Regions from separate parts of the Agathobaculum ammoniilyticum genome, predicted to be linked through region 2. Evidence: riboswitches for the same ligand, from Rfam matches in the RefSeq annotation. Region 2 holds a riboswitch; each other region holds the start of a gene.
What was found. A riboswitch is a leader RNA that binds a small molecule or an ion and turns the genes downstream of it on or off. The one in region 2 is predicted to bind FMN.

Region 1: it holds a riboswitch for FMN, as region 2 does, so the genes downstream of both, OCV66_RS01320 (ECF transporter S component) here and ribD (bifunctional diaminohydroxyphosphoribosylaminopyrimidine deaminase/5-amino-6-(5-phosphoribosylamino)uracil reductase RibD) in region 2, are expected to answer to the same signal.
Region 3: it holds a riboswitch for FMN, as region 2 does, so the genes downstream of both, OCV66_RS10180 (MATE family efflux transporter) here and ribD (bifunctional diaminohydroxyphosphoribosylaminopyrimidine deaminase/5-amino-6-(5-phosphoribosylamino)uracil reductase RibD) in region 2, are expected to answer to the same signal.

The regions. Positions count from the first base shown of each region.
Region 1 covers NZ_JAOQJE010000001.1:270,749-273,996, reverse strand. The annotation lists gene holA (DNA polymerase III subunit delta) at 1-791, shown strand, start outside; gene OCV66_RS01325 (toprim domain-containing protein) at 788-1,399, shown strand; FMN riboswitch at 1,445-1,577, shown strand; gene OCV66_RS01320 (ECF transporter S component) at 1,667-2,284, shown strand; gene OCV66_RS01315 (metallophosphoesterase) at 2,355-3,200, shown strand.
Region 2 covers NZ_JAOQJE010000004.1:168,061-171,308, forward strand. The annotation lists gene OCV66_RS06245 (ammonium transporter) at 1-1,588, shown strand, start outside; FMN riboswitch at 1,743-1,870, shown strand; gene ribD (bifunctional diaminohydroxyphosphoribosylaminopyrimidine deaminase/5-amino-6-(5-phosphoribosylamino)uracil reductase RibD) at 2,025-3,122, shown strand; gene OCV66_RS06255 (riboflavin synthase) at 3,104-3,248, shown strand, end outside.
Region 3 covers NZ_JAOQJE010000008.1:108,357-111,604, forward strand. The annotation lists gene OCV66_RS10175 (Mov34/MPN/PAD-1 family protein) at 1-1,237, opposite strand, end outside; FMN riboswitch at 1,529-1,639, shown strand; gene OCV66_RS10180 (MATE family efflux transporter) at 1,786-3,165, shown strand.

The DNA.
Region 1 (3,248 bases), on a different contig from region 2:
TTATTACCGACTTTGACCTTTCCAAGCCGCCGGCCGGATTTGGTGATTTACTGCCCGAGATGCTCAGCGATCTGCCGGACTATGTATGCTTGGTGTTTTATTATGACATTTTGGAGGGCAAGCTCGATAAACGGACAAAGCTCTATAAAACGCTTGAGAAAACCGCCTGCATCGCGGAATGCAGCCGTTTGGAGGAGAATGAGCTGGTTGCATGGATTGAGCGGCGGGTCCGGTCGCTTGGCTGCACGATTACCTCGGATAACGCTTCATACCTGATATTCCTGTGCGGAAATTCGATGACCAATCTGGCCGGCGAAATCGATAAGGCGGCCGCGCATACGACAACAGGGGAGATCCGCAAATATAATATCGACGCGGTATGCTCGCCGGTTCTGGACGCGGTTATTTTCGATCTGACGGATGCGATCACGGCGGGTAAATTCGACAGGGCGGTTTCTCTGGTAGGCGAGCTGATTGCGCAAAAAAACAATGAGGTTATGATTTTCACGACCATTACGCGCCACATTCAGCGTCTATACGGCGCTAAGCTGTGTGAGAGCGCAAGGGGAGGGGAGCGGCTGCTGATGGAGCTGATCGGCTCCAAATCGCCGTACTATGCCCGACAGATACAGAATGCCGCGCGCCGCGTTTCACTCGACTGGCTGCGACAGGCGGCGTCTCTTTGCGCGCAGACGGATACCGCGCTGAAAGGGAGCGCTGTCGACCGGCAGAAGCAGATCGAGCTGACCCTGCTTGCGCTTGCATCCGCGCAGAAGGGGGAGCGTGCATGATCCGTATTCGGGAAGCGATCCTTGTAGAGGGACGATATGATATCAATACGCTCAAACAGGTGGTGGATACCGTTGTATTAGAGACCGGCGGCTTCCGTATCTTCCATGACAAGGACCGGCTGAAGCTGCTGCGGCGTATCGCGCAGGCACGCGGGTTGATTGTCCTGACGGATAGCGATGGAGCGGGCTTTGTGATCCGGAATTATCTGAAAGGCGTACTGCCTCGGGATCGCATCAAGCAGGCGTATGTACCGGATGTTTGGGGAAAGGAAAAACGCAAGCGGCACGCTTCCAAAGAGGGCAAACTCGGCGTCGAAGGAATGCGGCCGGATATTCTGTGCGACGCGCTGCGCAGGGCTGGTGCGACCTTTCTGGATGGGGAGGCGCAAAAAGGGAGGGATACCTCCGATAGCCCGATCACGAAAGCGGATTTCTATACATGGGGACTGACCGGTCGGACTGACAGTGCAGCGCGGCGGCAGCGGCTCCTGCAGGAGCTGGCGCTGCCCGCGCATATGACGGCCAACGCACTGCTGGAATTTATCAATGCAGTCGGAACACGGCAGGAAATTGAGGCTATCCTGCAGCATTTTTCTGAAAACCATTGACAAAACCATCCTAATTGACCTATAATAAAAGCGTAAATTAAATCAGTTCTGTTTCAGGGCGGAGTGAAAGTCTCCACCGGCAGTATACAGGGCGTTGTTCCTGATAGTCTGCGAGCCGCAAGGCATGATGGGTGTGAATCCCAACCGACGGTTATAGTCCGGATGAAAGAAACAGGTGTATCTCGGTACGTCTGCAAGCCCTTGGAGATTTCCAAGGGCTTTTTATTTACCCAACCAAACAGAACTCCTTACAAAGGAGACAGAACCATGACAAAAGCAAGCAAGATCACCTATACCGCCGTATTTGCGGCAATCGCTACCGTTCTTATGTATTTTGAATTCCCGATCCCGTTTATGCCGCCGTTTCTCAAAGTGGACCTTTCCGGAGCGGTGGTCCTGATCGGCGCGTTTATTTTTGGAATTGGCCCGGCGATTACCATGATCGGTATCAAGGATCTGATTCATTTAACACAGAGCCAAACGGCCGGTTCGGGAGAATTGGCGGATTTCCTGATGCTTTCCACCCTGGTGATTGTTGCTGTGTTGCTTTATCGCATGCACAAAAGCCGTAAATTTGCGGTTATCGGCTGCGCCGTCGGCGCGGTGGCCATGGCCTGCATGGGGATGCTGACCAACTATTTTCTCATTATTCCGTTTTATGTGAACGGAATGGGGTGGAATCTGGATGCGATATTCCAGATGTGCGCTGCGGTCAATCCTGCGATTGATGGGATGAGTGCATACTTGTTGTTTGGCATATTGCCGTTCAATCTGATTAAGGGGGTAATTTTGACGGTGATTACGATGCTGGCTTACAAAAAGCTTAGCGTATTTATTAAATCCAAACAGATTGACCTGCATCATAAAAGCCAGCAGGTGGGCTGAACCAAAAAGCGCGGAGGGGAGAGGACCTGCCGCGCTTTTTTAATAAATAAAGAAAAAAGGAGTCCCAGTAATGAAAAGAAAACGGATATTGTCCGCTGTCCTGATGTGCGCGGTCGGCGTGGGGATATGCGGCCTATATTGCGGATTGATGCCACGTCGCTATACGGTGTCAACGCCCAAACTCAACGCAGAGGAAAGGCTGCGAATCGTCATGCTTTCCGACCTGCACAGCTATGTTTACGGAAATGACCAGACACCGCTTCTTCGCAGGGTGAAGGAGCTGCAGCCGGATATTATCGCACTATGCGGCGATATTGTTGACGATAAACAACCGCAGGACGGCGCAAAGCTGCTGCTAAAACAGATTACAGAAATCGCGCCATGCTATTATGTATCCGGCAATCATGAATATTGGAGCAGTGAGCCGGAGCAGATATTCCGGATGATAGAGTCCTATGGAATACACGTCTTACATAATGAACGGGAGCGTATAACAGTGGACGGCCGAGAATATGTGATCTGCGGTGTGGATGATCCGGCAGCCTATGGCGACCGCGTGCCAAGCTCATATGGGAATGCAGCGTCCTACCGGAAAGCGCTGCAAAGTTTTGACGACCTGTTCAAGGATGATGCGTTTCATATCCTGCTGGCGCACCGTCCGGAATATATAGAGGAATACGCTGCGCATCCGTTTGATTTAACGCTTTGCGGTCATGCACACGGCGGCCAATGGAGAATCCCGTATATCATGAATGGTCTGATTGCGCCCAATCAAGGCTTTTTTCCGGAATACGCCGGTGGCCAGTATCAAATTGGTGCTATGACGGAAATTGTGGGACGCGGCCTGGTATTGGATTGGAAGCCCCGTGTTTTTAATCCGCCGGAGATTGTCGTCGTTGATATCGCTCCCCAATAGAGAGGGTGCTTTCTAAAAAGAAGATACATACAATTATACAAAAGAAAA
Region 2 (3,248 bases):
GATGGACTTTTCACTCGGTACGCCGATCTTCTGGCTGGTCGGATTTGGCATCATGTTCGGTTCGATGAACGGCGTGTTCGGCGGCTTTGACCTTCTGGCGGACGGTGTGGTCGGCGAAGGCTACGACTGGACGACGCTGATCTTCCAGACCGTATTCTGTGCCACCGCCGCGACCATCGTGTCCGGCTCCATGGCCGAACGCACCAAGTTCTCGGCCTACTGCATCTATTCCATGGTCATATCGGCGGTGATCTACCCGATCTCCGGTCACTGGATCTGGGGCGGTGGCTGGCTCGCCGAGCTTGGCTTCCATGACTTCGCCGGTTCGACTGCGGTACACATGGTCGGCGGCGTAGCGGCGTTCGTGGGCGCGGCCATCCTCGGCCCGCGTATCGGCAAGTACACCAAGGACGGCAAGGCGCGCGCGATCCCCGGCCACTCGCTGACCCTAGGCGCGCTGGGCGTGTTTATTCTGTGGTTCTGCTGGTTCGGCTTCAACGGCGGCTCGACAGTCGCGCTGTCGAACGGCGCGGCTGAAACCGCGGCGCGCGTGTTCGTCACCACCAACATGGCGGCGGCGGTCGCGACAGTCACGGTTATGTGCGTGACCTGGGTGCGCTACAAGAAGCCGGACGTTTCCATGACGCTCAACGGCTCGCTGGCCGGCCTGGTAGCCATCACGGCGGGCTGCGACACGGTAACACCTTTCGGCGCAGCCATCATCGGCATCATTGCGGGCTTTGTGGTGGTGTTCGGCATTGAATTCATCGACCAGAAGCTCAAGGTGGACGATCCGGTTGGCGCGGTCGGTGTACACGGCCTGTGCGGCGCGACCGGCACGCTGATGGTCGGCCTGTTCGGCTACTACGCCTACGGTACGAACGACGTGGCGCCGGTCGGCCTGTTCTACGGCGGCGGCTGGCACGCGCTGGCCATCCAGGCGCTCGGCATGGCCGTGGTGATCGCGTGGGTCGCGGTCACGATGACCGTGGTGTTCCAGATCATCAAGCATACGGTCGGCCTGCGCGTCAGCGAGGCCGAAGAGATCATGGGCCTTGACAAGCCCGAGCACGGCCTGCCCTCCGCCTATGCGGACTTTATGCCGGTGGTTCCGTCCGTGCTGGGTACCAAGGCGGCGCAGGACGACACAGGGGAAGCGGCTGCGGCCGCGGCCGCGCCCGCTCAGGCGGTGCCGGTCACTAAGATTACATCCGAAGCGTCCAGCGGCGGACACAAGCTGAGCAAGGTGGTCATCCTTGCCAAGCAGTCCAAATTCGAGGTGCTGAAAAACGCGATGAACGAGATCGGCATTGCGGGCATGACCGTGACCAATGTGGTCGGTTGCGGCACGCAGAAAGGCGCGCCCGAGTACTACCGCGGCGCGGAGGTGGACGTGACGCTGCTGCCCAAGATCAAGATGGAGATCGTGGTATCCAAGGTGCCGGTCGAGACTGTGATCGAAACGGCCAAAAAGGTGCTGTACACCGGCCACATCGGCGACGGAAAGATATTTGTGTACGATGTGGAAAACGCGGTCAAGGTGCGCACGGGCGCGGAGGGCTACGACGCGCTGCAGTACGACGACTGATCGAGGGGAACAAGCCGGAACAGTGGGACAGGGCGGCTGCTCTGTCTCACTTTCTGCAGAAACCGGAGGCCAGATGAAAATTTATGCTTGCATTTTGTGGGGAAGGGTGTATACTGAAAGAGCAGAAAGCTTTCTGCAGGAAAACCGAATAAACAGATTTCTTCAGGGCAGGGTGCAATTCCCTACCGGCGGTACAGCCCGCGAGCGGACGCCTTTCCGGCGGAAGCATGACTCGGTGGAACTCCGAGGCCGACAGTATAGTCTGGATGAAAGAAGAAAGTGTGAAAGCAAAAGGGGGATGCCCCTTTGTTTGATTCGCTTGTTTACCGTCCTGAAACGTCGCGCGGCGTTTCAGGATTTTTTGTTTGGCGGCGCGCCATATATGTCCCGGAAGTCTGCGGCTTTCGGGACATTTTTTATTGGGAGATGATGCCGTTTGCAAGAGGAGCTTCTGATGCGCAGGGCGCTCGAGCTGGCGCGGCGCGGTGCGGGACGGGTCAGCCCGAATCCGATGGTGGGCTGTGTGATCGCCCGCGGCGGGCGCGTGATCGGCGAGGGATGGCATGAGACGTGCGGCGGGCCGCATGCGGAGCGAAATGCGCTGGCTGCCTGCACGGAGGACCCCGCGGGTGCGACGCTGTATGTCACGCTGGAGCCTTGCTGCCACTGGGGCCGCACGCCGCCCTGCACGGACGCGATTTTGGAGCGGGGTATCGCCCGCGTGGTGGTCGGATGCACGGACCCTAATCCGCTCGTCGACGGGAAAGGGGTGCGCCTGCTGCGCGAGGCGGGCGTGGAGGTCGAGACCGGCGTGCTGGAACAGGAGTGCTGGCGGCTGAATGAAGTGTTTTTCCACTTTATCCAGCACCGGACGCCGTTTGTCGTGTATAAATACGCGATGACGCTGGACGGCAAGACTGCGTCCGCTTCGGGCGACAGCCGTTGGGTGAGCGGGGAGGCCGCACGGTGCAGAGTGCATGAGGTGCGCGGGCAGCTTTCCGCAATCATGGTGGGCGTGGACACGGTGCTGGCGGACGATCCGCTGCTCACCTGCCGCATACCTGGCGGGCGTGATCCGCTGCGCATTGTGTGCGACAGTCGGGCGCGCACACCGCTGGACAGCCGCCTGATCCAAAGCGCGGGCGAGATACCGACCATAATCGCGGCAGTCGGCTGGAATGAGCGGGCTGCCGCGCTCAAAAAGGCGGGCGCGCAGATCCTGCTCTGCGGGGAGCGGGATGGACGGGTCGATCTGCGCGAGCTGATGCGGCAGCTCGGCGCGCGCGGCGTGGACAGTATCCTGCTGGAGGGCGGCACGACGCTGGCGTTCGCCGCGCTGGAAGCCGGCATCGTCCGCAAGGTGCAGGCGTATATCGCGCCCAAGCTGCTCGGCGGTAGCACGGCCAGGACGCCGGCCGGCGGGCAGGGGCTTGCTCGGATGGCAGATGCGTGGCGTCTGACCGGTCTGACCGCCGAGCCGGTTGGAGAGGACTTTTTGTTGGAGGGATACCTGCCATGTTCACAGGACTTGTAGAGGAGGTCGGGCGCGTCGAACGCATCGCGCACGGCGCGCGGGGCGCGCGGCTGATGATTGCGGCCGATGCCGTGCTCGCGGGGACACGGTGCGGCGACAGTATAGCGGTAAACGGCGTATGCCTGA
Region 3 (3,248 bases), on a different contig from region 2:
GGGAAAAACGGGCGGCCATCGTGTTATGCGAGTGCACGTCCATGACGTGCAGGTACCGCTCCGGGTCCGGCTGCTGCGAGAGGTCTGTCTCCACGCTGGCCTTATCAATGCGCTGCGGCGGGACGTGCAGGACGTATTGGCGTCCCTGCCGGTCCCACAGTACGTTGACCAGCGCCTCTACATCCCTGCCGCAGTCCACGCACACGCGCCGGAAAAATGCGATGATCTGCGCGAGCAGAGCCGCTGGGAGTCGGGGCAGGCTCATATGGAAGCCTGACCGGACGCCCTCCAGCTCCGCAATATGCTGGGACGGCGCGATAAATGTGCCGATCCCGTTGCGGCGCATTTCGTATACCCTGCCGTCCTGTGCGGGGATGTATGCGATAGCCTTATCCGACTGCTCCGCCTGTTCTGTGCTGCAGAACAGCCCCTTGTAGCCTGGGAAGCGCAGCACGCCCTTTTTCTGGGCCGTGACCGTAGGCTTGACGGTACATACCGGATCCCTGTCCTTTTCCTTCAGCTTTTTCAGTGCGTCCTTAAATTTCCTGCCCTTTTCGATTTTGGCCTTTGTCTCGAAGATACTCGCGTCCGCGCTGGATACCCGCTCCGTGATACCGGCGTAGCCCACAGTCCAGGACACATGGCTGCGTGCTTCGAGCTCAGGGCAGTCCGCGGACATTTTGACGCGGAGCTGTTCAAAGGTCATGGCGGGGTCTGTGATATCCTCCCGGATAGAGCCGTACTCGAATACAGGGGCGGCGTTGGCCAGCCGTGCGAGGCGCGCCTCCACACCGTCCTCCGCGACCGCGCCAAACAGGTCTATGACCTGGCCGGCCGCGGGCTGCGGGGTGGGCGCTGCTGCAGGCTGCTGTACTGGTGCAGTGGGGGCTGCCTGCGTTACGGGGCCTGCTGTCTGTTGTACCGCCTGCGGTGCAGGAACGGGGCCTGTCTGCGGCGTTTGCTGCATACTGGGCTGCCCTGCGCGGTTCGGCACAGCCTGGGGTGGCTGCATCTGCGGCTGGGCCTGCTCCACCTGCTGGGGAATGGGCTGCGGCTGCGCTTCCGGAGCTGCGGCCGGCTGGCTTTCAACCGGCACTGGCTGGGGCTGCATCGTCTGCGCTGATGCGGGTATCTGATCCCCAAGGTCTAACGGCGGGAGTGCGGAACCGAAAAGCTCCTCCAGGCTATTTCCGGTCCCAGGATCCATTCCGTTCATGCTGTTGTTCTGTTCGCTCATAGTCTTTTTCCTCCATTCTCGGTTTTGACGCAAAAAAAGACCATACAGTATCCGATAGTGGATTCTGCATGGTCTAAGTCAGGTGATGAATCAAGTACGGAGCTGGTGTGCGGTCCAGACAGGCAGACTGCCTCCTGGGCGGGTTACTCTGACACGAATTACTCTGACCTGATTTCTCCTTTAATATAGCACGGCTTACCTGCTTTGGAAAGATGAAATGTTTTTACCCTTATTTAGGAAAATTTCCATTGACACAGGTGGGGAAGGTGTGCTATCCTAAAGCAAAAGAAATGTTTTCTTCGGAAACGAGGTATTCTCTACTGGCGGTCAAAGCCCGCGAGCCATGCGCTGATTCGGTGAAAGTCCGAAGCCAACAGTTGGTCTGGATGGGAGAAGAAAGAGGTTGCGGCGTGTCACCGGCGGCCTCCCATCCCCTTGTTGTCTGGAACGTGAGTTTGGGATGGCATCCGGCGGCCCTGAGATTAGGGGCGTATCCGGGTGCTTTTTGCTACCCGTCTGCCCTGCCGTGGAAGAAAGGAGCGGGAGCTATGGAACAACCCCAACGGAAACAGAATCCCCTAGAGACCGAACCCATCGGCCGTCTGATACGTCGGTACTCGATCCCCACAGCCCTGACCCTGATGGTCAACTACTTGTACAACATTGTGGATCAGATCTTTGTCGGCCAGGGGGTGGGGGTCATGGGGATGGCCGCCACCAACGTGGCCTTTCCCCTGACCATTGTCACCATTGCCTTGGCACTGATGATCGGGGACGGCTGCGCGGCGAATATGAGCCTCTGCCTGGGCCGCCGGCAGCAAGAGGAGGCGGACCGGACCGCCAGCCATACCGTGACCCTGCTGGTGGCCGCGGGGGTTTTTCTGGCGGTGGGGGGAAGCCTGTTTGCCCAGCAGATTGTCCTGTTGTTCGGGGCCACGGAGACGGCCTTTCAGGCGTCTCTGGATTATACCCAGATCATCGTCTGGGGGCTGCCCTTCCTGCTCTTCAGCTCTGCTCTCACGGCCATCATTCGGGCGGACGGCAACCCCAAATACACCATGAAGTGCATGATTTTAGGGGCGGTGATCAACACGGTGCTGGACCCTGTTTTCATTTTCGGTCTGCACATGGGGGTGGTGGGGGCCGCCATTGCCACCGTCATTGGACAGGTGGCGGCTGGCGGTCTGTGCCTAGTCTATCTGCGGCGGCTTCAGTCGGTGCGGATTCGCCGGGCCTGGCTGCGTCCCACGGCGGCCCTCACGGGCCGGATTTTTAAGCTGGGCATCCCCAGTTTCCTCACGCAGATTATGACCGCTGCCGTCCAGGTGACCATGAACAACCTGATGACCCGGTATGGGGCCCAGACGGCCTATGGCGGGGATGTGGCGCTTTCGGTTTATGGCATGGTGATGAAGGTGTACCAGATTGCCCACGCCATGCTCGTGGGGGTGTCCTCAGCCACCCAGCCCATCAACGGCTACAATTTCGGCGCCAAACGGTATGACCGGGTGCGAGCTACCTACCGTATGGCGGCCACCATTGCGCTGGTGGTGTCCGTGGGCTGGTTTGCGGTCTATCAGCTCTTCCCCCGGGCCATTGGCACATTGTTTGTCTCAGGGGACCCAGTGTACCTAGATGCCTGCCAGCACATCTTCCGAGTTTACATGCTGGCCTTTTTCCTCTATGGGATTCACATGGCTACCGCCTCCTTTTTCCAGGGGATTGGGAAGCCCGTGCAGGCTCTGGCCATTCCCTCAATCCGGCAGGCTGTGGTGCTGATTCCCCTGACACTGCTGCTGTCCCAGACCTTTGGCTTCAATGGGGCGCTTCTGGCAGCCCCCGTTGCCGACGTGGTTTCCTTTCTCCTCTCCCTGGTGTTGGTACTGCGGGAGTTCCGGCGTTGGAAAAAACAGGGTTGGCTCTCGTAAGCCGGTGGAGACGGAACCAAGCAACACACCGCGTCCCCCTTCAGAGATGGTCCTGCTTTCAGAACATGTGAATACGAAAAGAG